Regions from separate parts of the Streptomyces sp. TE5632 genome, predicted to be linked through region 1. Evidence: riboswitches for the same ligand, from Rfam matches in the RefSeq annotation. Region 1 holds a riboswitch; each other region holds the start of a gene.
The links. Region 1 has a riboswitch for glycine ahead of gcvT (glycine cleavage system aminomethyltransferase GcvT). Riboswitches for the same ligand answer to the same signal wherever they lie in the genome.

Region 1 (7,418 bases):
CCGTCCTGGACGACATCGCCCGGCGGGCACCGCACGCCGAGGTCTTCGTCGTCGGCTACGGCACCTACTTCCGCACCGACGGCTGCCACCCCGCCCAGCCCTTCTGGAAGCAGGACGCCAACCACCTCCAGGGCGCGATCAACCACCTCAACACCGTACTGAGGCAGGCGGCCGAAGAGCACGGCGCCGCCTTCGTCGACACCCACACCCCGAGCATCGGGCACGACATCTGCGCCGCCCCCGACGACCGCTACATCGAGGGCCTGGTCCCCACCCGTGCGGCCGCGCCGCTGCATCCCAACGCCTCAGGCGCCCGGGCCGTCGGCGAGGCCCTCGCCGCGGCCGTCCGCGCGACGTAGGCGCCGTCCCGCGGCCTTCGGGTCAGGGCCTGTCCCCTCAGCACTCGATGATGTTGACCGCCAGCCCGCCCCGGGCCGTCTCCTTGTACTTGACGGACATGTCCGCGCCGGTCTCCTTCATCGTCTTGATGACCTTGTCGAGGGACACCTTGTGCGAGCCGTCGCCGCGCAGGGCCATGCGCGCGGCGGTGACCGCCTTCACCGCAGCCATGCCGTTGCGCTCGATGCACGGGATCTGGACGAGGCCGCCGACCGGGTCGCAGGTCAGGCCGAGGTTGTGCTCCATGCCGATCTCCGCGGCGTTCTCGACCTGTTCCGGCGAGCCGCCCATCACCTCGGCGAGGGCGCCCGCCGCCATCGAGCAGGCGGAGCCGACCTCCCCCTGGCAGCCGACCTCGGCGCCGGAGATGGAGGCGTTCTCCTTGAAGAGCATGCCGATCGCGCCGGCCGCGAGCAGGAAACGGACCACACCCTCCTCGTCGGCACCGGGGACGAAGTTCATGTAGTAGTGCAGGACGGCGGGGATGATGCCGGCCGCGCCGTTGGTCGGGGCGGTGACGACGCGGCCGCCGGCGGCGTTCTCCTCGTTCACGGCCATGGCGTAGAGCGTGATCCACTCCATGGCGAGGGCCTTCGGGTCGCCCTCGGAACGCAGCTTGCGCGCCGTGTTCGCGGCGCGGCGGCGCACCTTCAGCCCGCCCGGCAGGATGCCCTCGCGGGACATGCCGCGCGCCACGCACGCCTGCATCACCCGCCAGATCTCCAGCAGGTCCCGGCGGACCTCCTCCTCGGTCCGCCAGGAGCACTCGTTCTCCAGCATCAGCGCGGAGATGGACAGCCCCGTCTCCCGGGTCAGGCGCAGCAGCTCGTCGCCGGTGCGGAAGGGGTACTTCAGGACCGTGTCGTTGAGCTTGATGCGGTCCGCGCCCACCGCCTCCTCGTCGACGACGAAGCCGCCGCCCACCGAGTAGTACGTCTTCGACAGCACCTCGGCGCCGGACGCGTCGAAGGACCGGAGGATCATGCCGTTCGCGTGGTAGGGGAGTGCCTTGCGGCGGTGCAGCACCAGGTCGTCGTCGAAGGAGAACGCGATCTCGTGGTCGTCGAGCAGCCGCAGGCGGCCCGATTCCCTGATCTTCTCCACCCGCTCGTCGGCCGTCTCCACGTCCACCGTGCGGGGCGAGTCGCCCTCCAGGCCGAGCAGCACCGCCTTGGGGGTGCCGTGGCCGTGGCCGGTGGCGCCCAGCGAGCCGTACAGCTCCGCCCGGACCGAGGCGACCGAGTCCAGCAGGCCCTCGTTGTCCAGCCGCCGGGCGAACATGCGGGCGGCCCGCATCGGGCCGACCGTGTGCGAGCTGGACGGGCCGATGCCGATCGAGAAGAGGTCGAAGACCGAGAGGGCCACGGGAGGACTCCTAGGGGTTCGGCGGACGGCGCTGTCCGCCGGGGAAGGGCCGGGAAGGGAGATCCGGCGCTGGATGCGTGCGGTGCATGGTGCGGGGCACCGTGCTCACCGGTCCAGTGTGCGCGATGCCCCGCCCGTACGAACAAAAGCGTACGAAATTGCGAAAAATGCGAAACTACTTCAGACCCGGGTACAGCGGGTACTTCTCGGCGAGCGCCGTCACCCGGGCCCGGAGCGCGTCGACGTCGTAAGACGGCTTGAGCGTCTCGGCGATCACGTCCGCCACCTCGGCGAAGTCCTCGGCCGTGAAGCCGCGGGTGGCCAGGGCGGGCGTGCCGATCCGCAGACCCGAGGTGACCATCGGCGGGCGCGGGTCGTTCGGGATCGCGTTGCGGTTGACGGTGATGCCGACCTCGTGGAGACGGTCCTCGGCCTGCTGCCCGTCCAGCTCGGAGTCGCGCAGGTCGACCAGGACCAGGTGCACGTCCGTGCCGCCGGACAGCACGTCCACGCCCACGGCCTTGACGTCGTCCTTGACCAGGCGCTCGGCCAGGATGCGGGCACCCTCCAGGGTGCGGCGCTGCCGGTCCTTGAAGTCCTCGGACGCGGCGACCTTGAAGGCGACCGCCTTGGCCGCGATCACGTGCTCCAGCGGGCCGCCCTGCTGGCCGGGGAAGACCGCGGAATTGATCTTCTTGGCCAGTTCGGCCGTGGAGAGGATCACACCGCCGCGCGGACCGCCGAGCGTCTTGTGCGTGGTCGTGGTGACGACGTGGGCGTGCGGGACCGGGTTCGGGTGCAGGCCCGCCGCGACCAGACCGGCGAAGTGCGCCATGTCGACCATGAGGTACGCGCCGACCTCGTCCGCGATCCGGCGGAACGCGGCGAAGTCCAGCTGACGCGGGTACGCCGACCAGCCGGCGACGATCAGCTTCGGCTTGCTCTCCTTGGCCAGCCGCTCGACCTCGGCCATGTCGACGACTCCGGTGTCGTCCACGTGGTACGCGACCACGTGGTAGAGCTTGCCGGAGAAGTTGATCTTCATGCCGTGGGTCAGGTGCCCGCCGTGCGCGAGGTTCAGGCCCATGATCGTGTCGCCGGGCTTGAGCAGCGCGAACATCGCGGCGGCGTTGGCCTGCGCACCCGAGTGCGGCTGCACGTTGGCGTGCTCGGCGCCGAAGAGTTCCTTGACCCGGTCGATGGCGATCTGCTCGATCACGTCGACGTGCTCGCAGCCGCCGTAGTAGCGGCGGCCGGGGTAGCCCTCGGCGTACTTGTTGGTGAGGACCGTGCCCTGGGCCTCCATGACCGCGACCGGGGCGAAGTTCTCCGAGGCGATCATCTCGAGGGTGGACTGCTGACGGTGCAGCTCGGCGTCGACCGCCGCCGCGACGGCCGGGTCGAGCTCGTGCAGCGGGGTGTTCAGAAGCGACATGGGGTTACGTCCTCCTCAGCCCTGGACGAAGGCGTCGTACTCGGCGGCCGAGAGCAGGTCGGCCGGCTCGTCGCTCACCCGCACCTTGAACAGCCAGCCGCCCTCGAAGGGGGCCGAGTTCACCAGCGACGGGTCGTTCACCACGTCCTCGTTGACCTCGGTGACCTCGCCGGTGACCGGGCAGTACAGGTCGCTGACCGACTTGGTCGACTCCAGCTCGCCGCAGGTCTCACCCGCGGTCACGGTGTCGCCGACCCCGGGGAGCTGGACGAACACGATGTCGCCGAGCGCGTTGGCCGCGTGCTCCGTGATGCCGATCGTCGACACGCCGTCCTCGGCGGCCGTCAGCCACTCGTGTTCCTTGCTGTAACGCAGCTGCTGGGGGGTGCTCATGATCTGGATCCTCCTGTGTGCGAGGGACCGCCGGGATCGACGGCGACGAAAGGGAGTGAAGGGGGTGAAGGGAGTGAAGGGGGGTGAAGGGGGGGTGAAGGGGGTGGGAGGTTACGGGACCGGCCGATGCGGCTGTGTACGCGACCCACGTCCTACGACGGTGTCACTTCTGCCGCTGGTAGAACGGCAGCGCCACGACCTCGTACGGCTCGTGGCTGCCACGGATGTCCACGCCCACGCCCGGGGTACCCGGCGCGGAGTGCGCCACGTCGACGTACGCCATCGCGATCGGCTTGCCCAGCGTCGGTGCGGGCGCGCCGGAGGTGACCTCGCCGATCACCTCGCCGCCGGCCACCACCGGGTACCCGGCGCGCGGGATCCGGCGACCCTCGGCGACCAGACCCACCAGAGCGCGGGGCGGGGTCCGCTCGGCGCGGGCGGCGGCCTCGGTCAGGGCGGCACGGCCCACGAAGTCGCCCTCCTTCTCGAACTTCACGACCCGGCCGAACCCGGCGTCGAACGGCGTCAGCGAGGCGTTCAGCTCATTGCCGTACAGCGGCATGCCGGCCTCCAGGCGCAGCGTGTCCCGGCAGGCCAGCCCGCACGGGGCCAGCCCCACGCCCTCGCCCGCCCTGGTCAGCGCCTGCCACACCTCGACCGCGTGCTCCGGCGCGACGAACAGCTCGAAGCCGTCCTCGCCGGTGTAGCCGGTACGGGCGATGAGCGCGGGGACGCCGGCGACCGCGCCGGGCAGGCCGGCGTAGTACTTCAGGCCGTCCAGGTCGGCGTCGGTCAAGGTCTTGAGGATGCCGGCGGCCTCGGGGCCCTGCACCGCGATCAGCGCGTACGCGTCGCGGTCGTCGCGGACCTCGGCGTCGAAGCCCGCCGACCGCTCCACGAGGGCGTCCAGCACCACCTGGGCGTTGGAGGCGTTGGCGACGACCAGGTACTCGGGGGCCTCGGCCTCACCGAGCCGGTAGACGATCAGGTCGTCCAGGATGCCGCCGTCCTCGCCGCAGATCATGGTGTAGCGGGCGCGGCCGGGCTTGACGGTCCCGATGTTGCCGATCAGGGCGTAGTCCAGGAACCGCGCCGCCTGCGGGCCGGTGACGGTGATCTCGCCCATGTGCGAGAGGTCGAAGAGGCCCGCCTTCGTGCGCACGGCGTTGTGCTCGTCGCGCTCGGAGCCGTAGCGCAGGGGCATGTCCCAGCCGGCGAAGTCGGTCATCGTGGCGCCGAGCGAACGATGCAGGGCGTCGAGCGCTGTCCGGCGAAGTTCGGTACTGCTCATCGGTCGGTCTCCCAGGGCGATGGGGTCCCCGCCGGCCGGGGCCGAGCACGGGGAGGGTGAGGACGTTCCTCCCCATCTGTCATCGGAACCTGAGAGGTTCGCCATGACCGTCCGCGCAGGGGACGTCACGGCTTGCACCTTGGGTGGAGCCGCCGGGAACTCGCACGGCGGCCCGCTTTTCAGATGTGCCTGGCCCGCGCGGTAACGGTGCCTGAGAGATTCAAGGGAGGTACTTGCTCCTTCGGCGCCCCGGCGAAACGTGCCAGGGACTCTCCCGCGCGGATTCAAACGGCCGGTATGCAGTTGGCGCGCTCATCATTGCACGCATCGCGAGGCTTCGGCAGGGGGACCTTTCTCTCGTACGCACAGGGTGTTCAAGCCTGTACGGACGGCTGTGACAGGTCTGTGTCGGGAAACGGACGGAATGAAGAGGCTCCGCCGTTACCTTCTCTTTACACTCGGCGGGGACGGTGCTCAGGCGCCTGCCCCAGGGGAGGACTCACGGTGAACAGGACCACGGCGTACGCCACCACGGGTGTCGCGCCGCCCGGGCAGCAGGCCCCCTCGGCCGGGGAGGCCCGCGGCGCGCTGCCGGCGCCCGTCGTCCGCGACCTGCGCGAGTGCGCCGGCCGCAGTCCGCACGCCCTGCTCTTCGGCCCCCGCGACCTCGTCGTGGTCACCGGACTGCCCGGCAGCGGGAAATCCACGCTGATGCGGCGCGCGGTGCGCGGTACCCGGATCGACTCCCAGGACACCCGCGACCGCTGGGACCGCCGCATGCCGCGCCTCCTGCCGTACGCGGTGTACCGGCCCCTGGTCCGCCTCGACCACTACGCCGGGCTGAGCCGTGCCCTGCGCACCGGCGAGGGGGTCGTCGTGCACGACTGCGGTACCCACGCCTGGGTGCGCCGCTGGCTGGCCCGCGAGGCCCGCCGCCGGGGTGCGGGGCTGCATCTGCTGCTGCTCGACGTCCTCCCGGAGCAGGCGCTGGACGGTCAGCGTGAGCGCGGCCGCGGCGTCTCCCGGTACGCCTTCCTGCGGCACCGCACCGCCGTCGACCGGCTGCTGCGGTCCGTGGAGCGCGGCGCCCCGCCCGCGGGCTGCGGCTCGGCGATCCTGGTCGACCGGGACGCGGCGAACGCGCTGCGCCGCATCGACTTCACGGGCTGACGGCCGCACGGCTGACGGCCCCGGCGCGGCAGCGGTTAGCCTTTTCAGCCACAGCAGTGGTTCCAGGCAGGCGGTAGGCAGATGGACTTCCCGGCGGGCTTCTCCGCGGACTTCCCGGCACAGACTCACCCCCATCCGCACGGAGGATGGCCCGGCAATGAGTTGGAGGAGGTGCTCTCCGCCTCCCTCGGCGTCCCCTCGGCGGACGGCCGGATCATCGAGGTGCTGGGCAGGAGCTTCGTCTGGGTTCCGCTGCCGAACGGCGGCGGCCCGCACAGCGGCCCGCTGGACCTGCCCACCCTGGAGATCGAGGGACAGGCGTACGTCCCGGTCTTCAGCTCCGAGGAACAGTTCCGCCAGGTGGTCGGCTCCCACATGTCGTTCACCGTCGCGCCCGCGGTGGAGTTCGCGCGGGGTCTGCCGCCGCAGGCCGGGATCGCGGTGAACCCCGGCGGCGTGGTCGGCGTCCCGCTGCCGCCGCCCGCCGTGGCCGAACTGTGCCGGGCCGGACGCGGCCCGCTGGACGGTCCGGAGGGCGGCGGCCGGGTCAAGCTGTTCGAGCCCGACTGGCAGGACGATCCGGTGGACTTCCTCGCCGCCGCGGGCGCGGAGTTCGAGGCGATCGGTGTCGTCAGCACCGCCCGCCGCTGCCTCGCCGAGATCGAGACCGAGGACCCGGTGCTGTTCGTCGGGGTCGAACTGTCCCAGTGGGAGGGGGATCTGCGGACCCTGCCCGGTGACGCCCTGGGCCGCGCGCTGGGCCTCCGGCCGGTGAAGTGGCCCGTCAACCTGGTCCTCCTGGACGTGGCCCAGGACCCGGTCGGCCAGTGGATGCGCGACCGCGTCCGCCCCTTCTACCAGCGCGAGGGCTGATCCGCCCGGCGGAGCGAGTGGGAGGCCGTCCGTCCGTCGGCTCGCCGGTGCCCGGCGGACGGGCGGAGCCCCCGGGCCGCGGGCGGCTTAAGCTAGGTTCGTTGGCTGGGGCGAGGGTGTTGTACGGAGGGGCGATACAAAGTGAGCGCTGGCACCGCGGCGGCCGGGCAGGTCGAGCACATGCTGCGCCAGGTGACCCCCGGGCGTTACGACGCCTATGAGGCGTTGCTTCGCGCGCTCGCGACCCCCTCCTCGGGTCATGTCTGGATGCTGCTGTGGCACGGTCAGGCCGGCTCCCCGGACGCCCAGTACGGGAACATGGAGGTAGACGGCTTCGGCTACGCGCCCTGCGTGACCTCCGCCCAGGAGCTGTCCGCCAGTGGCTGGAACCGGTCTTACGAGGTCGTCGACGGCCTTGAGGCCGCCCGCGCCCTCTACCCCGACCGCTACGGCCTCTGGCTCAACCCGCACGCCCCCGGTGGCGGCCTCGGC
Region 2 (7,418 bases), 2.2 Mb from region 1:
AGCGCCCACCGAGAGCCTCCCCGCTGGTGGCCCATCGCTCCATGAGCGTCTCCACGTGCGCAACCGTGCAGACGCTCGCACTCCACCGAGAGCCGTCCGGCAGTCGCACCTCGACGTCGACGTCGTGCACGGCCTCCAGATCCTCACCGGCATCCGGCAGGAACCATGCCTCGAACCGCTCCGTCTGCACTCGATACCACGGGGCATCCCAACTGCCCGGTTGCGCGTTGTCGCTCATCAGGCGAGTATGTCGGGCGAATCCGCCGACAGGCGGTGGGGTGCTCCGGTGTCACGGCATGGCGCCGTCTTCGCGACCGGACCGAATCGGGTGTCTGGCCGTGATTGCACGCCGCCCTGCTCACCGAGCTGCGGGCGAAGGGCTTGCTGGTCCACGCGGTGACGGCGTCCCGCAGGCAGCGGATGGAGGCCCCTGTCGCCGGGCGGTGACTCGGCTGCGGGCCCGCGGTACCGGGGGCCCGTCTCCGCGTGTGAGGAAGCGATCGGGGACCTCGTGCCGGATACTGCCGATGACGCCCTGCCGAGGAGCGGTCCCGAAAGGCGGCACAGGTCCCGTCATGGGTTCGAACCAGGGCACGCACGCCGTCCCGCAGGTCGGGCAAATGGAGCAGGCTTCAGGAGAAGGCGTTGCTTCTGCGCATCACAGAAGTTGAGTCAGGACCACGGCTCACGTATGCAGCCAGGCACCGCTCTTCCGATGTGGTGCCGTATTGCCCTGTTCCGACCCTCCCACCGGAGGCTGTAGCGATGCACCACCGTGCCCGCCGTTTCCCCCAGTCGGCTGTCCCGCAGGCAGCGGGCCGGCGGCTGCCAGAACCACGGCTGCTCAGCGGCGTCTACGGGCTCGTCCTGGCCAGTGCGCTGGCGGCTGCCCTCGACTCCCCCGGAGAGAAGACCGACCCTGGATCGGACGCGGTGTGGGTCCTGCTCACCGCCCTCGCCTCTGCGGCCGCCCACGGTTACGCCCACGTTCTCGCGCACCGGATGTCGGCGGACCCCGGCGGTTCCTGGGTCGGGCTGCGCGCCATGCTCGCCGAGTGGCCCGTCGTCGCGGCGGCTGTTCCCACCGTCGTGCTGCTGCTGACCGCGATGCCCTCCTGGTGGACGGAGGCCGAGGCGGTGAACACCGCACTGGTGTTCAACACCTTGCTCCTCGCCGGTTTGGGGGCGTGGACCGCGCGCCGCGCGGGCCGTGGGTGGGGGGCTTCGCTCCGGGCCGGAACCGGCGACATGCTGATCGGCCTGGTGATCATCGTGGCCAACGCCCTGATCAAGTAGCGGCTGTGGCCGCCGTCGTGCAGGTCGCCTCCGAAGCGTTGTCAAGTTGTCCATGGCGTGTCTGGCTGATGGGGTGCCAGGCCTCGGCGGGCGGGCAGGTGCTGTCGGCGTCCTGGTTCCAAATCGCGAAGCGGCGGTGCGTCTCGGCGCGGTGCTGAGGGGCGGTGAGGCGGTGGCGTCGGGGCCTGAAGTGCGGTGAGATCGCGCTGGACACGGACAGGAACCGCTGTGTCCCGGTGGCGGAACGGAAGCCCTTCATTGCGCGTTCGCGCTGTCGGGTGGGCTGGTGGGAGTCCTCCTCCAGGTTGTTGAGGCACTTCGACTGCCGGTGTTCGACCGAGGGCGTCAACTCCCGGTGGGCGACGCCGCAGGAGCGGAGCCTGTCGGTGACCAGCACCCGGGGACACCCGGCACTGCTTCTTCATCGGCTTGGCCAGGAACCGCTTCGCGGCCGTCGCGTCGCGCCGGGACTGCGTGCGGTCGTCCAGGACGGCGACGTCCTGGACGACCGCACGCCGCAGCTGGTACCGCACCCCGTTGACCTTCACGAAGACCTCGTCCAGGTGCCACTTGTCGCCGGCTTGGGCGTCCCGGACGAGCCGAGGCTCCTCGTCGGCGCCGAAGCTCTCCCCGAGCGCCTCCGCCACCGCTTCCGCAAACTCGCGGTCGGGCAGCACCAGCACATGTCTCACTTCGCTCACAAGAGCCCTTGCCGGGCGTCTTTCGGGACAGCGAACGCCAGGTCGGTGGTCAGCTCTTGGGCACGACCTGCACGTCGATGTCGACCCGGATGGTGGGGCCAACGGCGGCGATACCCCGCGCCAGCATCGTCTGCCAGCTCACCTGGAAGTCGTCGCGGTGCAGTTCGGTGGTGACCCGGCAGGCCGCACGGGCCTCGCCCTGCATGCCGTTGCCGAGCCCGAGGTATTCCATGTCCAGCGTGACCGTACGCGCCACCCCGCGCAGCCACAGCTCGCCGATGACGTCCCACCGATTGCCGCCCCGGGGCACGAACCGGTCGCTGTAGAACTCGATGGTCGGAAACCGCGCCACGTCCAGGAAGTCCGCCGACCGCAGATGGTCGTCACGCATCCTCACATTGGTGTCGATGGACCCCGCGTCGATCACCACGTGCATCGCCGTCTGCGTCGCGTCACCGGTAATCCGCACCACCCCCGCGAAGGAGTTGAACCGGCCGTGCACCCGGGCCACCCCGATGTGCCGCGCGGTGCAGGCGATCGAGGAGTGCGCCAGATCGATCTCCCAGTCGCCCGGCGCGGGCATCTCCAGCGGCTGTGCCGCCCGCAGGGTCACATCGCCGAGCGAGGCCAGGGAGTTCTCGGTGACCGTGCACGGCACCCGGTACGGCAGGTACCCCTCGGCGAACACCGCGAGCCGGTACTCCCCCGCCGGAATTGTGGCCACGAACGATCCGAAGGGGTCCGTCCCGCCCTCGACCATGGTGCGTCCCACGGTGTCGCTGACCGCGAATCGGGCGTGCGGCACCGGCTCGTTGGCCGGGCTGAGGATCCGGCAGCTCAGCACTCCGGCATTCGAGGGAGTCTGCACAGCTGCCAGGGGGCCCGTCTGATGCTGTTTCGTTCGGCTTGCCAACCAGCGGCCCATCATGTGCGACACCCTCTGCGTAACGTCAAGAACACCGATCGCCGGACGCATATTCGATCACCCCGAGGCTTTGGATGCAATAGGCAATTACCCTGATCCTTTTCAACCTGGCCGCGTGGTCGGGGCGTTGGCGGGGGAGGCCTCTACGGGACAACGAAACTCCTGGTAGATGGGTTCTCGACCAAGATCACCCGTGTCCGCCAGGAGCTTCGTGCGCTTGTCTACCCGTCGTCGATTGATCTGTCCAGCCACACCCTGAACCGCCCCGGGTTTCGCAGAGTCCGGTGACCTTGCCTCAAGCGGGACTTCGGGATGGCTTCTTGGCGCCGCCACCCCTCGCGTTCGCACCAAACGGCCATGCCCCGTACGGAGCCACGACGGCAAACGGCTCGCCTACGTCCGCGGCCGCAAAAAGGGGACGATCCCGGCGGCCGACGCACAGGGCCGACCCGGTTTCGGGAGCGGCCCGCACCCGCGGGAAGGTGCACGCGATCCTGAAACGCCGCCCTACCCGGAAGTAAACGATCAACGTTCGCGCAGGTCTTGACCGGCTGCCGGTGCGGGCCTAGCCTCACATCGCCGCTCATCCCGCTGCGGGAGAGCACCGGGTCAGCCAGACCCGGGCGCCGAAGGAGCAACACCTCCCCGGAAACTCTCAGGCACCCCTACCGCTCGGGCAGGCACCTCTGAAAAGCAGGCGCTCCCGCGCCTCGCCCACGGTGCAAGCCGCGAACTTCCGCGGCGAAGCTCTCAGGCCCCATGACAGAGGGGGAGGCTCCACTCGGCAGCGCGGGTTCCTGCCCGTGCCCGACCTTTGAGGACCCCCCGATGGCTTTCTCGTTACCCCGCCGCCGGCCGCCGGCTGCCCGTCGGCATCCCGACTGAGCTCCGGCTTTCCCACCCACGGCCCTCCCTCATGGGCCCACACCCCTTGAAGGCGTGTCCGGCGTGTCCGGCGTGCCCGGCACCCCGCCGGCCGCCCCACCACTCATGCCGACTCTTTGTGCCCACTCGCTCCTCCCATGCGTGTGCGGCCGCATCCCATGACACGTCTGTCACGGCCCGCACGCACCAAAGATCCACGAGGTTCGCACATGCACGACAGCAGCAAAGCCGTCCCGACCACCGCCCCGGCACCCGGGACGGAGCCCGCGACGGAGCCCGGACAACCCCCCTCCCCCGCGGGCGAACAGCACCTCTCCCGGCAGTTGTCCAACCGGCACATCCAGCTGATCGCGATCGGCGGCGCCATCGGCACCGGCCTGTTCATGGGGTCGGGCAAGACGATCTCACTGGCCGGCCCCTCGGTGATCTTCGTTTACATGATCATCGGCGCGATGTTGTTCTTCGTGATGCGGGCGATGGGAGAGCTGCTGCTCTCCAACCTGCGCTACAAGTCCTTCGCCGACTTCGCCTCGGACCTTCTCGGACCGTGGGCCGGCTTCTTCACGGGGTGGACCTACTGGTTCTGCTGGATCGTCACCGGCGTCGCCGACGTCATCGCGATCGCCGGGTACGTGTCGTACTGGTGGGGAGGGCTCGCGCTGTGGATCCCGGCACTCGCGGCGGTCGTCCTGCTGATCGTTTTGAACCTGCCCACGGTGAAGGCGTTCGGTGAGACCGAGTTCTGGTTCGCACTGATCAAGATCATCGCCATCGTGACACTGATCGTCGTCGGATTCGGCATGGTACTGGGCGGCTTCCAGGCACCCGGGGGCGCCACCGCGAGCTTCTCCAACCTCTGGAACGACGGCGGCTTCTTCCCCACCGGCCCCATGGGGTTCGTCGCGGGATTCCAGATCGCGACCTTCGCCTTCGTCGGCATCGAACTGGTCGGCACCACTGCGGCGGAAACCAAGAACCCGGAACGGAACCTGCCCAAGGCGATCAACTCGATCCCGGTACGCGTGATGCTGTTCTACGTGGTGGCCCTGATCGCGATCATCACCGTCACACCCTGGCGCCAGATCAGCGCGGACCGCAGCCCCTTCGTCGTGATGTTCACACTGGCCGGCCTCGGCATCGCCGCCTCCGTGATCAACTTCGTGGTGCTGACCTCTGCTGCCTCGTCCGCGAACTCGGGCATCTACTCCACCTCACGGATGGTCTACGGCCTGGCCCAGGAGGGCGACGCGCCGGCCCGTTTCGGCAAGCTCACCTCCAGGAAGGTACCGGTCAACGCCCTGCTCCTGTCCGGCCTCTTCCTGCTCCCCGGTGTCGTCATGGTCACCATGGGCGACTCGATCATCGAGGCCTTCACGCTGGTGACCACCATCTCGGCCCTGCTGTTCATGTTCGTCTGGTCGATCATCCTGATCTGCTACCTGGTGTACCGCAAGCGCCGTCCTCACCTGCACGAGGCGTCGACGTTCAAGATGCCTGGCGGCGTCGTCATGTGCTACGTCGTACTCGCCTTCTTCGCGTTCCTCGTCTGGGCACTGACCCAGAAGGAGGACACCCTGCAGGCGCTGCTGGTGACCCCGGTGTGGTTCGTCATTCTCGGCATCGCGTGGACAGTGCTCCGTCACCGCCGCCGTCAGGTCCGGCAGACGGCGTCCCCGGCCGACTCCCCGGAACAGCCCCTGCGCTGAGACGACCTCACCACATGAGGGGCCCCGCAGGCTCGCCACCCGAGGCGAAGCTGATCCGGCTCACCGGCACGAACCGCCCAACCTCTGGCTGCGTGGTGTGACGGGCTGTACTGGCTGGGGCGGGACACGGTCGTTGTGTGGTTGCGGGACGGCGCCGCCCTCCCAGAACCTGGGTTCTGGGAGGGCGGCGGCGTGCTTGGAGCCGGCGGTGCCCGTGTCGCCCGGTGCCTCTCACAGGATGCCGGGTGGTGGAATCCGTCGCTAAATGGATGAGGGGCTTCGTGCCGCCCGGGCAATGAACGAGTACGCAGGGAAAGGCTGGGACACGGCATGCAGAAGCGCAGTCTGCGGGACCTCCAGGTATCGGCCATCGGCCTGGGGTGCATGGGCATGTCCGCCTTCTACGGATCCACCGATCGCGAGGAGGCGATCGCGACCATCCGGCGCGCCCTCGACCTCGGGGTGAACTTTCTCGACACCGCGCAGATGTACGGGCCGCTCACCAATGAGTCACTCGTCGGCGAGGCGATCCGGGGACATCGCGACAAGTACGTGATCGCGACGAAGTTCAACTACCGGATGGACAACGCCGTACCCGGAGACATCAGCACGGTCGGCCCCCAGGACGGCTCGGCCGAGCACGTCCGGAGCTCGGTCCACGGCTCCCTGCAGCGGCTGGGGACCGACCACATCGACCTGTACTACCAGCACCGGGTCGACCCGGACGTACCCATCGAGGAGACGGTCGGCGCGCTGGGCGAGCTGGTCGCCGAGGGCAAGGTGCGGTACATCGGCCTGAGCGAGGCGAGCGCGGAGACCGTCCGGCGCGCCCACGCCGTGCACCCGGTCACCGCGGTGCAGAGCGAGTACTCGCTGTGGTCACGGGACGTGGAGGCCGAGGTGCTGCCCGCCTGCCGGGAGCTGGGCATCGGCTTCGTCCCGTATTCACCGCTCGGCCGCGGTTTCCTCGCCGGGCGGTTCACCTCGCCGGACGAGCTGGACGCGGACGACTGGCGCCGCGAGAACCCGCGCTTCCAGGACGCCAACCTGGAGGCGAACCTGCGGCTGGCGGCCAAGGTGAAGGAGATCGCCGCCGAGAAGGACGTGGCCCCGGCCCAGTTGGCCATCGCCTGGGTGCTGGCCCAGGCCGAGGGCCTGGTGCCGATCCCGGGCACCAAGCGCCGCACCTACCTGGAACAGAACGCCGCCGCGGTCGGCATCGCGCTGACCGAGGACGACCTGGCCCGCATCGACGCGGAACTGCCCGAGGCGGCGGGCGAACGATATGACGAGGCAGGGATGCGAACCATCAATCGCTAGCCGGGGCTCGGCAGCGGCTGCCAGGTTCTGCGTCCGGCGGCTGCGCAGCTCATTCGCACGGATCCGGCCGATCCTCGCACACCGACGCCGGATCGTCTCGTACGAGACGATCACCTCGCGCTCGAACATCAGCTCCTCGACTTCCCGGAACAACAGCGGGAACCGGCCATGACGGCTGCCACCCGTTTGGCCCCGTTCGCGCGCGGGCGCCCCCCGGCACCTTCCGTGCGTTCCCCGGCCGGCCTGTGGCTCCACCGCGGCCGACAGCACCGCGCCGCACACCTGTACGCCATACTGTCCCAAAAGGCGCGAAACGTCCGGCGAGTTCATGGAGGCGGACCCATGCAGGACAACGCCGAGCACGACGAGGACCCCGTCGAGGAGCACGACCTGGACGACGGCGAACCCAGCGCCGAGGACGAGTCGGCCACGGCCCACGAGGACACCGACGCTTTCGGCGGTGAGCCGGCCGACGCGGCTCCTGACGTCTTCCTCGACGTTCCTGTGCTGAAGGTCGACCAGATCGACTTGGACGTGGAGGACCTGCGGGCGCATGTCTCACTGCAGGCCGAGGTGTTGGACCTG
Region 3 (7,418 bases), on a different contig from region 1:
TCCGCAAGGAGTTGCCCGACGAGGTGTCCGTACCCGCCCCCGCGCCCGCTGTCGAGGACGGGGAGACACCGCCGGAGCCGCCCGGATCCGGCCTGACCGGACGGCAGCGGCTGGTGAAAGGGCTGTGGCCGCCACGGATCACCCGGGCTCAACTCATCGTCGCCGTGCTGCTGTTCGGCCTGGGTTTCGGTCTGGCCGTCCAGGTTGCCTCGAACAGCGAGGGTGACAGTGCCCTGCGCGGGGCCCGCCAGGAAGATCTTGTTCGTATCCTCGATGAACTCGACGACCGCACAGAGCGTCTTGAGGATGAGAAGCAAGGGCTCGAGAAGCAGCGTGACGAGTTGGAGAACAGCTCCGACCAGGCCGAGGAGGCCCGGAGACAGACGGCCGAGAAGGAACGGCAACTCGGCATCCTGGCGGGCACCGTGGCCGCGCAGGGGCCCGGCATCACGTTGGTCATCGAGGACACGAAGGGGATGGTGAAGGCGAACATGCTGCTCGACGCCGTCCAGGAGTTGCGCGCGGCCGGCGCCGAAGCCATCCAGTTGGACGGCGTGCGGGTCGTGGCGGGCACCTACCTGTCCGATTCCGGCAACGGGGTGAGCGTCGACGGGAACAAGATCACTGCTCCCTATCGTTTCAAGGTCATCGGCAAGCCGCAGGATCTCGAACCGGCGCTCAACATCCCAGGAGGTGTGGTGCAGACTCTCGAGAAGGAACAGGCCACCGCTTCCGTGGAGCGGTCGGCCAAGATCGTCGTGGATGCCTTGCGGCCGGCGAAGCAGCCTGACTACGCTCGGTCGTCCTCCCAGTGAACCGGGGGTGCATGGGGGGTGGCCGGCGAGGGCATGAGGTTGCGGGGGGTCGGCGCACCGAATGGGTGGTGCGTGGTGGAAACTGTCTGGTGGATACGGACGTTGTGAGGATGTCCGGGTCGGCCAATGTGTTCAGTCAGGGTTCGTCCTGCCCCACGGGCGGGTCTGTTTCGGTCAAGGGGAATCGCCCGTGAAGTTGTTTGGGAAGTTGTTCGGCAAGAGCGCACGAGAAGGCCGGGACAGCGAGACTGCCCGGCATCGCGCACAGCCGGAGGCGGAAGGTTCACGTCCGCTGTTCCGGGACCAGGTGGGCGGCCAGGGCGCGCCGTCGGTTGACCCTGCGCAGTCGAGCGGCATAGGTTTCGGGCAACCGTCAACCTCAGGTACGGGTGGAGGGTTCTCCGACCCGTACGCGTCCCAAGCCCCCGGTGGGCAGGAGGATCCGTCCATGTCGGTCCTGGTATGTACGAGGTGCGGTAACCGCAACCCGGAGAACAGCCGGTTCTGCTCCAACTGTGGAGCTCCGCTCCGGCCCGGCGTCGCCCCGGAGCGCCCCTCCGAGACGACCTCCACCATCTCCATCTCCGGTCTTGAGGCCTACGACGCGGAGGCCACCGGCCAGACGCAGATGCCGATGCTGTCGCCCGAGGCGCAGGCGGCCGTCGACGCGCTGCCGGTGGGTTCGGCACTCCTGGTCGTGCGCCGCGGGCCGAACTCGGGCAGTCGCTTCCTGCTGGACGGAGACCTGACGACGGCCGGCCGGCACCCGCAGAGCGACATCTTCCTGGACGACGTGACGGTCTCGCGTCGGCACGTGGAGTTCCGCCGCGGCCAGGACGGTTCCTTCACGGTGGCCGACGTGGGCAGTCTGAACGGCACGTACGTCAACCGCGAGCGAATCGACCAGGTCGGTCTGTCGAACGGTGACGAGGTGCAGATCGGCAAGTACCGGCTGGTGTTCTACGCGAGCCAGCGGGGCTACTGACCCTCCCCGGGTTCCGTCCGGGGCACCCTGACCCCAGGGAAGGTCCATGCTTCACACACCGAGCGGCGGTGCCGGGCACGGCACCGCCGCAGCGGAAACCGGGCTGATGAGCATCGGCACGGTGCTGAACGTGCTGCGCGAGGAATTCCCCGAAGTCACCATCTCCAAGATCCGCTTCCTGGAGTCGGAGGGGCTCATCGAGCCGCAGCGGACCCCCTCGGGGTATCGCAAGTTCAGCGCGGCGGACGTCGAGCGGCTCGGTCATGTCCTGAGGATGCAGCGGGACCACTATCTGCCGCTCAAGGTGATCCGTGAGCACTTGGAGGCGATGGAGCGCGGCGAGGCCCTCCCGCTGCCGGTGCTGTCCCGACAGCGGGAGGGGGAAGTCGGCCCCGAGCCGTCCGCCGATCCTGCCTCCACGGCGGCCCGGATCGGGCGGGCGCAGCTGCTGGCGGCCGCCGGCATCGACCAGGAGCAGCTCGCGGAGTGGGAGTCGTACGGGCTGCTCGCTCCCGTCGAGGACGAGGTGTACGACGCCGAGGCGGTCACCGTCGCCGGTCTCATCACCGAGCTGGGGCGGTTCGGGATCGAGCCGAGACACCTGAGGGCGATGAAGGCCGCCGCGGAGCGGGAGGCCGGGCTGGTGGATCAGGTCGTCGCCCCGCTCAAACGCCACCGCAACCCGCAGACCAGGGCTCATGCGCAGGCGCGTGCGAAGGAGCTCGCCGGTCTCACGGTGAAGCTGCACGCCGCGCTGGTGAGCTCGGCGCTCGGGGTGCGGCTGCCCTGAGGGGCACGGGATCGGGGGACCGGATCGGCCACCTGATCCCGGCCCGACTACCCAAACGTCCCGGGCACGGCCTAGGGTTGCTGTGTGAACGAGCTCGATGTCGTAGGTGTCCGGGTCGAAATGCCCTCGAACCAACCGATCGTGCTGCTGCGCGAAGTGGGAGGCGACCGGTACCTCCCCATCTGGATCGGGCCGGGGGAGGCCACGGCCATCGCCTTCGCCCAGCAGGGCATGGCTCCGGCGCGCCCGCTGACCCACGACCTCTTCAAGGACGTGCTGGAAGCCGTCGGCCAAGAGCTCACGGAAGTGCGCATCACGGATTTGCGCGAGGGGGTCTTCTACGCGGAGCTGGTCTTCGCCAGCGGCGTGGAGGTGAGTGCCCGGCCGTCCGACGCCATAGCGCTGGCGCTGCGCACGGGGACGCCGATCTACGGCAGTGACACAGTCCTCGACGACGCGGGGATCGCCATCCCGGACGAGCAGGAGGACGAGGTGGAGAAGTTCCGCGAGTTCCTCGACCAGATCTCGCCGGAGGACTTCGGCTCCAGCAGCCAGTGAGCGGCGGTGACCGTCCCGCCGGATTCCCGCTCGGACCGGTGGTGCGCGAGGGCGTCGCACGCCCCGCGCAGAAGGCATTCGGCTAGCCTTTCCCCGCGGTGGGGCACGGGAAACCACTCTTAGGGTGATTATCACTCGGCGTGCCGAGTGTGGCGATCGTTGACGCACCCTTGGTGACTGCCTACCGTCGAGGAGGCAGGTCGAGGACGGAGGTCGGCGTGAGAAGCACCGGCGACGGTACAGCTGGGGGCGCCCCCGGACACGGTCTCGGGGCGAGCGGTCCGTACCCTCACCCAGGCGCTCAGCTCCGCGCGAGCGGGGCGTATGCCCATCACGGCAGTGCGGCCGATCATGCTCCGCAGCGGCCGGCGGCCGTGCCGAGCAGCGGAGGGGCGACGAGGTCCATGGTGTCCGAGGAGATCGGCTATCGCGGCCCCACGGCCTGCGCGGCCGCCGGCATCACCTACCGGCAACTGGACTACTGGGCTCGCACGGGCCTGGTCGAGCCAAGTGTGCGGCCCGCGCACGGCTCCGGGACACAGCGGCTGTACAGCTTCCGGGACGTCGTCGTCCTGAAGATCGTCAAGCGGTTCCTGGACACGGGCGTGTCGCTGCAGAACATTCGTACCGCCGTCCAGCATCTGCGGGAGCGAGGCTTCCGAGACCTGGAGCGCATGACGCTGATGAGCGACGGCGCCACGGTCTACGAGTGCGACACGCCGGATGAGGTCCATGCCCTGCTCCAGGGCGGCCAGGGGATTTTCGGGATCGCCGTCGGTGTGGTGTGGCGGGATGTCGAGAGCGCGCTGTCCCAGTTGCACGGGGAGCGTGTCGACACCGGGGAGACGCTGATCGGGCCCAACCCGGCGGACGAGCTGGCGCGGCGGAGGAACCGCGCGGTCTGAGCCGTCGGGGCCGGCTGAGCGGCCCGTGTCGTCCGGGGCGGCCGGTGGCCGGCCCGTGCGGCAGGGCATTGTCAGTGGCGTAGGGCAGCATCGGAGATGTGAGATCCGCGCCTACCATCCTGCATCTCGACATGGATGCCTTCTTCGCCTCGGTGGAGCAGGCGTCCAAGCCGAGCCTGCGAGGGAAAGCCGTGGTGGTGGGCGGGCTCGGACCGCGTGGAGTGGTCGCCACCGCCTCGTACGAGGCCCGGCTCTTCGGCGTGCGTTCCGCGCTGCCCATGGCGCAGGCGCGGCGGCTCGCGCCGAACGCGGCGTATCTCGTGCCGCGCTTCGCGTTCTACCGGTCGATCAGCGACCAGGTGATGGGGCTGCTGCGGGCGCTGTCGCCGCTGGTGGAGCCCTTGAGCCTGGACGAGGCGTTCGTGGACCTGGAGGCCGGCGGGGCGGCCTGGGACGAGCGATCGGCCCGGCTGGCCGGGGCAAGACTGCGCGCGGACATACGGGCGGTCACCGGGCTCACAGGGTCCGTCGGGCTCGCCGCCTCCAAGATGCTGGCGAAGATCGCCTCGGAGCAGGCGAAGCCCGACGGGCTGGTGCTCATCGAGCCGGGGAGGGAGCGGGCCCTGCTGGCGCCGCTCCCGGTCAGGACGCTGCCGGGAGTGGGGCCCGCCACCGGTGACCACCTGCGCAGGGCCGGGATCCACACGGTCGACGAGCTCGCCGAGGCCGGGGAGGACGAGCTGGTGCGGTTGCTCGGCAAGGCACACGGACACGCGCTGTACGCCATGGCTCTGGCACGGGACGAACGGCCCGTGGTGGCCGAGCGGGAGACGAAGTCGGTGTCGGTCGAGGACACGTATGACGTGGACATTCACGACCGGGTGCGGGTCGGCACAGAGGTACGACGGCTCGCCGACCGCTGTGTGCGCAGACTGCGGGGAGCGGGGCTGGCGGGACGGACCATCGTGCTGAAGGTGCGGCGCTACGACTTCTCGACGCTCACCCGGTCCGAGACGCTGCGAGGGCCCACGGACGATCTGGCGGTGGTGCGCGAGGCGGCGGCGCGGCTGCTGGACTCGGTCGACACGACAGGCGGAGTACGGCTGCTGGGCGTGGGAGTCAGCGGACTCGCGGACTACACCCAGGAGGACTTGTTCGCACAGGCGGCGGGAGGCAGGGGGGAGGAGTCGCCGGGCGAGGAGGGCCAGATGGCCGCACCCACGGAGGAAGAGCAGCGGACGAGCGCGGAGCGGCGCTGGCCGGCCGGGCACGATGTACGGCACACCGAGTACGGGCACGGGTGGGTCCAGGGCAGCGGCTTGGGGCGGGTCACGGTCCGGTTCGAGACGCCCGACTCGGCGGTGGGACGGGTGAAGACCTTCCGTACCGACGACCCGGCCCTGCAACCGGCGGACCCGCTGCCACTGGTGGATCGAAGTCCCGGGGAGAGCTAGAGGCCGCGGGTCGGCGCGGAGACTAGCGACGGCTCGGGGGCGAGTCCCGGGGGCATGGATCCGGGGCACTCGCAGGTGTGAGGGGGCCGCGGGCTTCGTGCTCCCGACTCCGGGGGCCGTCAGGCCGGGCGGTCGTCGCGGTCGGCGAGTTTGCCGAAGTCGTGGTCCGGAAGCGGGGGAGGCGCGGAGATGTCCAGACCGTAGTGGTGGTAGAGCTGGAGTTCCTGCTCCGGGGAGAGGTGGCGGCCCACGCCGAAGTCGGGGGCGTCCTTGATCAGGGCGCGTTCGAAGGGAATGTGGAGGCTGCCGTCGATCAGCTCGCTCGGCTCCAGGGGGACGAAGGCGTCCCTGCTGAACAAGCCGGTGCGTATCGCCGCCCACTCGGGTACGCCGGTGGCGTCGTCGAGATAGACCTCGTCGATGGTGCCGATCCGGGTTCCGTTGCGGTCGAACGCCTTGCGGCCGATCAGGTTGCGCGGATCGATGTCGGTCTGCACGGGCCCTCCACTGGTCGCAATCCGCAATCATTCGTCAGCACTACGAAACGGCACAATTGGTCCGGCGGCCACTCGAAGGTCCGGGGGTTGCCCTCGCTGGTACGCTGGCAGCGGCTGCTGACCCCGTGCGGGAGAGTCCTCCGGACACCATCGGAGGACGCCGAAGGAGCAAATCCTCCCCGGAAACTCTCAGGCCCACGTACCGCATGGACGAGGTCACTCTGGAAAGCAGAGCGGGTGTCGACGGCTCCCGCTCTCACCGACGGTGAAAGCCGGACGCCCTGCGGCGGTCCGGTGAAGCTCTCAGGTTGAGATGACAGAGGGGGAGGCCGTCCGGGCACCCGTCATGGTGCCCCTCGAAGGTCGTCAGACCAGGAGGCCTCCGCAATGACCGCCCACCGCATTCCCCTCTCCGAGCTCGAACAGGGAACGCCCTTCGAGCAGCGTCACATCGGCCCCGACCACGAGGCCCGCGCCAAAATGCTTGCGCAGGTCGGCTACGGCTCGCTCGACGAGCTGACGGCCGCGGCGGTCCCGGATGTGATCAAGAACGCCGACGCGCTCGACCTGCCGGGCGCCCGGACCGAGCCCGAGGTGCTGGCCGAACTCCGATCGCTGGCCGACCGCAACGAGGTGCTCGGCTCCATGATCGGGCTCGGGTACTACGGGACCTTCACGCCGCCCGTCATCCTGCGCAACGTGATGGAGAACCCCGCCTGGTACACGGCCTACACGCCGTACCAGCCGGAGATCTCGCAGGGACGGCTCGAGGCACTGCTGAACTTCCAGACCATGGTCGCCGAACTGACCGGCCTGCCGACCTCCGGGGCCTCACTGCTCGACGAGGGCACGGCCGCCGCCGAGGCGATGGCGCTGTCGCGGCGCATGGGCAAGAACAAGAACGGCCTGTTCCTGGTCGACGCGGACGCGCTGCCGCAGACGATCGCCGTGATCGAGACCCGTGCCGAGCCGACCGGCGTCGAGGTCGTCGTCGCCGACCTGAGCGAGGGCATCCCCGCCGAGATCGCCGAGCGCGGGATCAACGGCGTGCTGATCCAGTACCCGGGCGCCTCCGGAGCCGTACGCGACATCAAGCCGGTGATCGACCGGGCGCACGAGCTGGGCGCGCTGGTCACCGTCGCCGCCGACCTGCTCGCCCTCACGCTGCTGACGTCGCCCGGCGAACTCGGCGCGGACATCGCGGTCGGCACGACACAGCGCTTCGGTGTGCCCATGGGCTTCGGCGGGCCGCACGCCGGATACATGGCCGTGCACGAGAAGATGGCGCGCAGCCTGCCCGGACGGCTCGTCGGTGTCTCCGTCGACGCGGACGGAAACCAGGCCTACCGGCTCGCGCTCCAGACCCGTGAGCAGCACATCCGCCGTGAGAAGGCCACCAGCAACATCTGTACCG

Region 2: another riboswitch for glycine. It lies ahead of cycA (D-serine/D-alanine/glycine transporter); the one in region 1 lies ahead of gcvT (glycine cleavage system aminomethyltransferase GcvT).
Region 3: another riboswitch for glycine. It lies ahead of gcvP (aminomethyl-transferring glycine dehydrogenase); the one in region 1 lies ahead of gcvT (glycine cleavage system aminomethyltransferase GcvT).

Annotation. Positions count from the first base shown of each region.
Region 1 is NZ_JBSSEA010000003.1:4,014,432-4,021,849, forward strand. Features, by position in the region: gene ACVW19_RS23665 (SGNH/GDSL hydrolase family protein) at 1-359, shown strand, start outside; gene ACVW19_RS23670 (L-serine ammonia-lyase) at 397-1,764, opposite strand; gene glyA (serine hydroxymethyltransferase) at 1,940-3,199, opposite strand; gene gcvH (glycine cleavage system protein GcvH) at 3,215-3,592, opposite strand; gene gcvT (glycine cleavage system aminomethyltransferase GcvT) at 3,756-4,883, opposite strand; glycine riboswitch at 4,950-5,072, opposite strand; glycine riboswitch at 5,073-5,170, opposite strand; gene ACVW19_RS23690 (AAA family ATPase) at 5,388-6,053, shown strand; gene ACVW19_RS23695 (enhanced serine sensitivity protein SseB) at 6,135-6,926, shown strand; gene ACVW19_RS23700 (enhanced serine sensitivity protein SseB C-terminal domain-containing protein) at 7,107-7,418, shown strand, end outside.
Region 2 is NZ_JBSSEA010000003.1:6,255,253-6,262,670, reverse strand. Features, by position in the region: gene ACVW19_RS33835 (hypothetical protein) at 1-238, opposite strand, end outside; gene ACVW19_RS33830 (hypothetical protein) at 766-1,296, shown strand; partial or broken gene ACVW19_RS33825 (IS6 family transposase) at 1,409-1,889, opposite strand; gene ACVW19_RS33820 (YceI family protein) at 2,047-2,925, opposite strand; glycine riboswitch at 3,507-3,603, shown strand; glycine riboswitch at 3,604-3,695, shown strand; gene cycA (D-serine/D-alanine/glycine transporter) at 4,017-5,513, shown strand; gene ACVW19_RS33810 (aldo/keto reductase) at 5,844-6,833, shown strand; partial or broken gene ACVW19_RS33805 (IS6 family transposase) at 6,867-6,998, opposite strand; gene ACVW19_RS33800 (hypothetical protein) at 7,176-7,418, shown strand, end outside.
Region 3 is NZ_JBSSEA010000001.1:359,638-367,055, reverse strand. Features, by position in the region: gene ACVW19_RS01885 (DUF881 domain-containing protein) at 1-815, shown strand, start outside; gene ACVW19_RS01880 (FHA domain-containing protein) at 877-1,800, shown strand; gene ftsR (transcriptional regulator FtsR) at 1,847-2,590, shown strand; gene ACVW19_RS01870 (bifunctional nuclease family protein) at 2,675-3,148, shown strand; gene ACVW19_RS01865 (MerR family transcriptional regulator) at 3,367-4,053, shown strand; gene ACVW19_RS01860 (DNA polymerase IV) at 4,152-5,507, shown strand; gene ACVW19_RS01855 (PRC-barrel domain-containing protein) at 5,627-6,004, opposite strand; glycine riboswitch at 6,123-6,219, shown strand; partial or broken gene gcvP (aminomethyl-transferring glycine dehydrogenase) at 6,392-7,418, shown strand, end outside.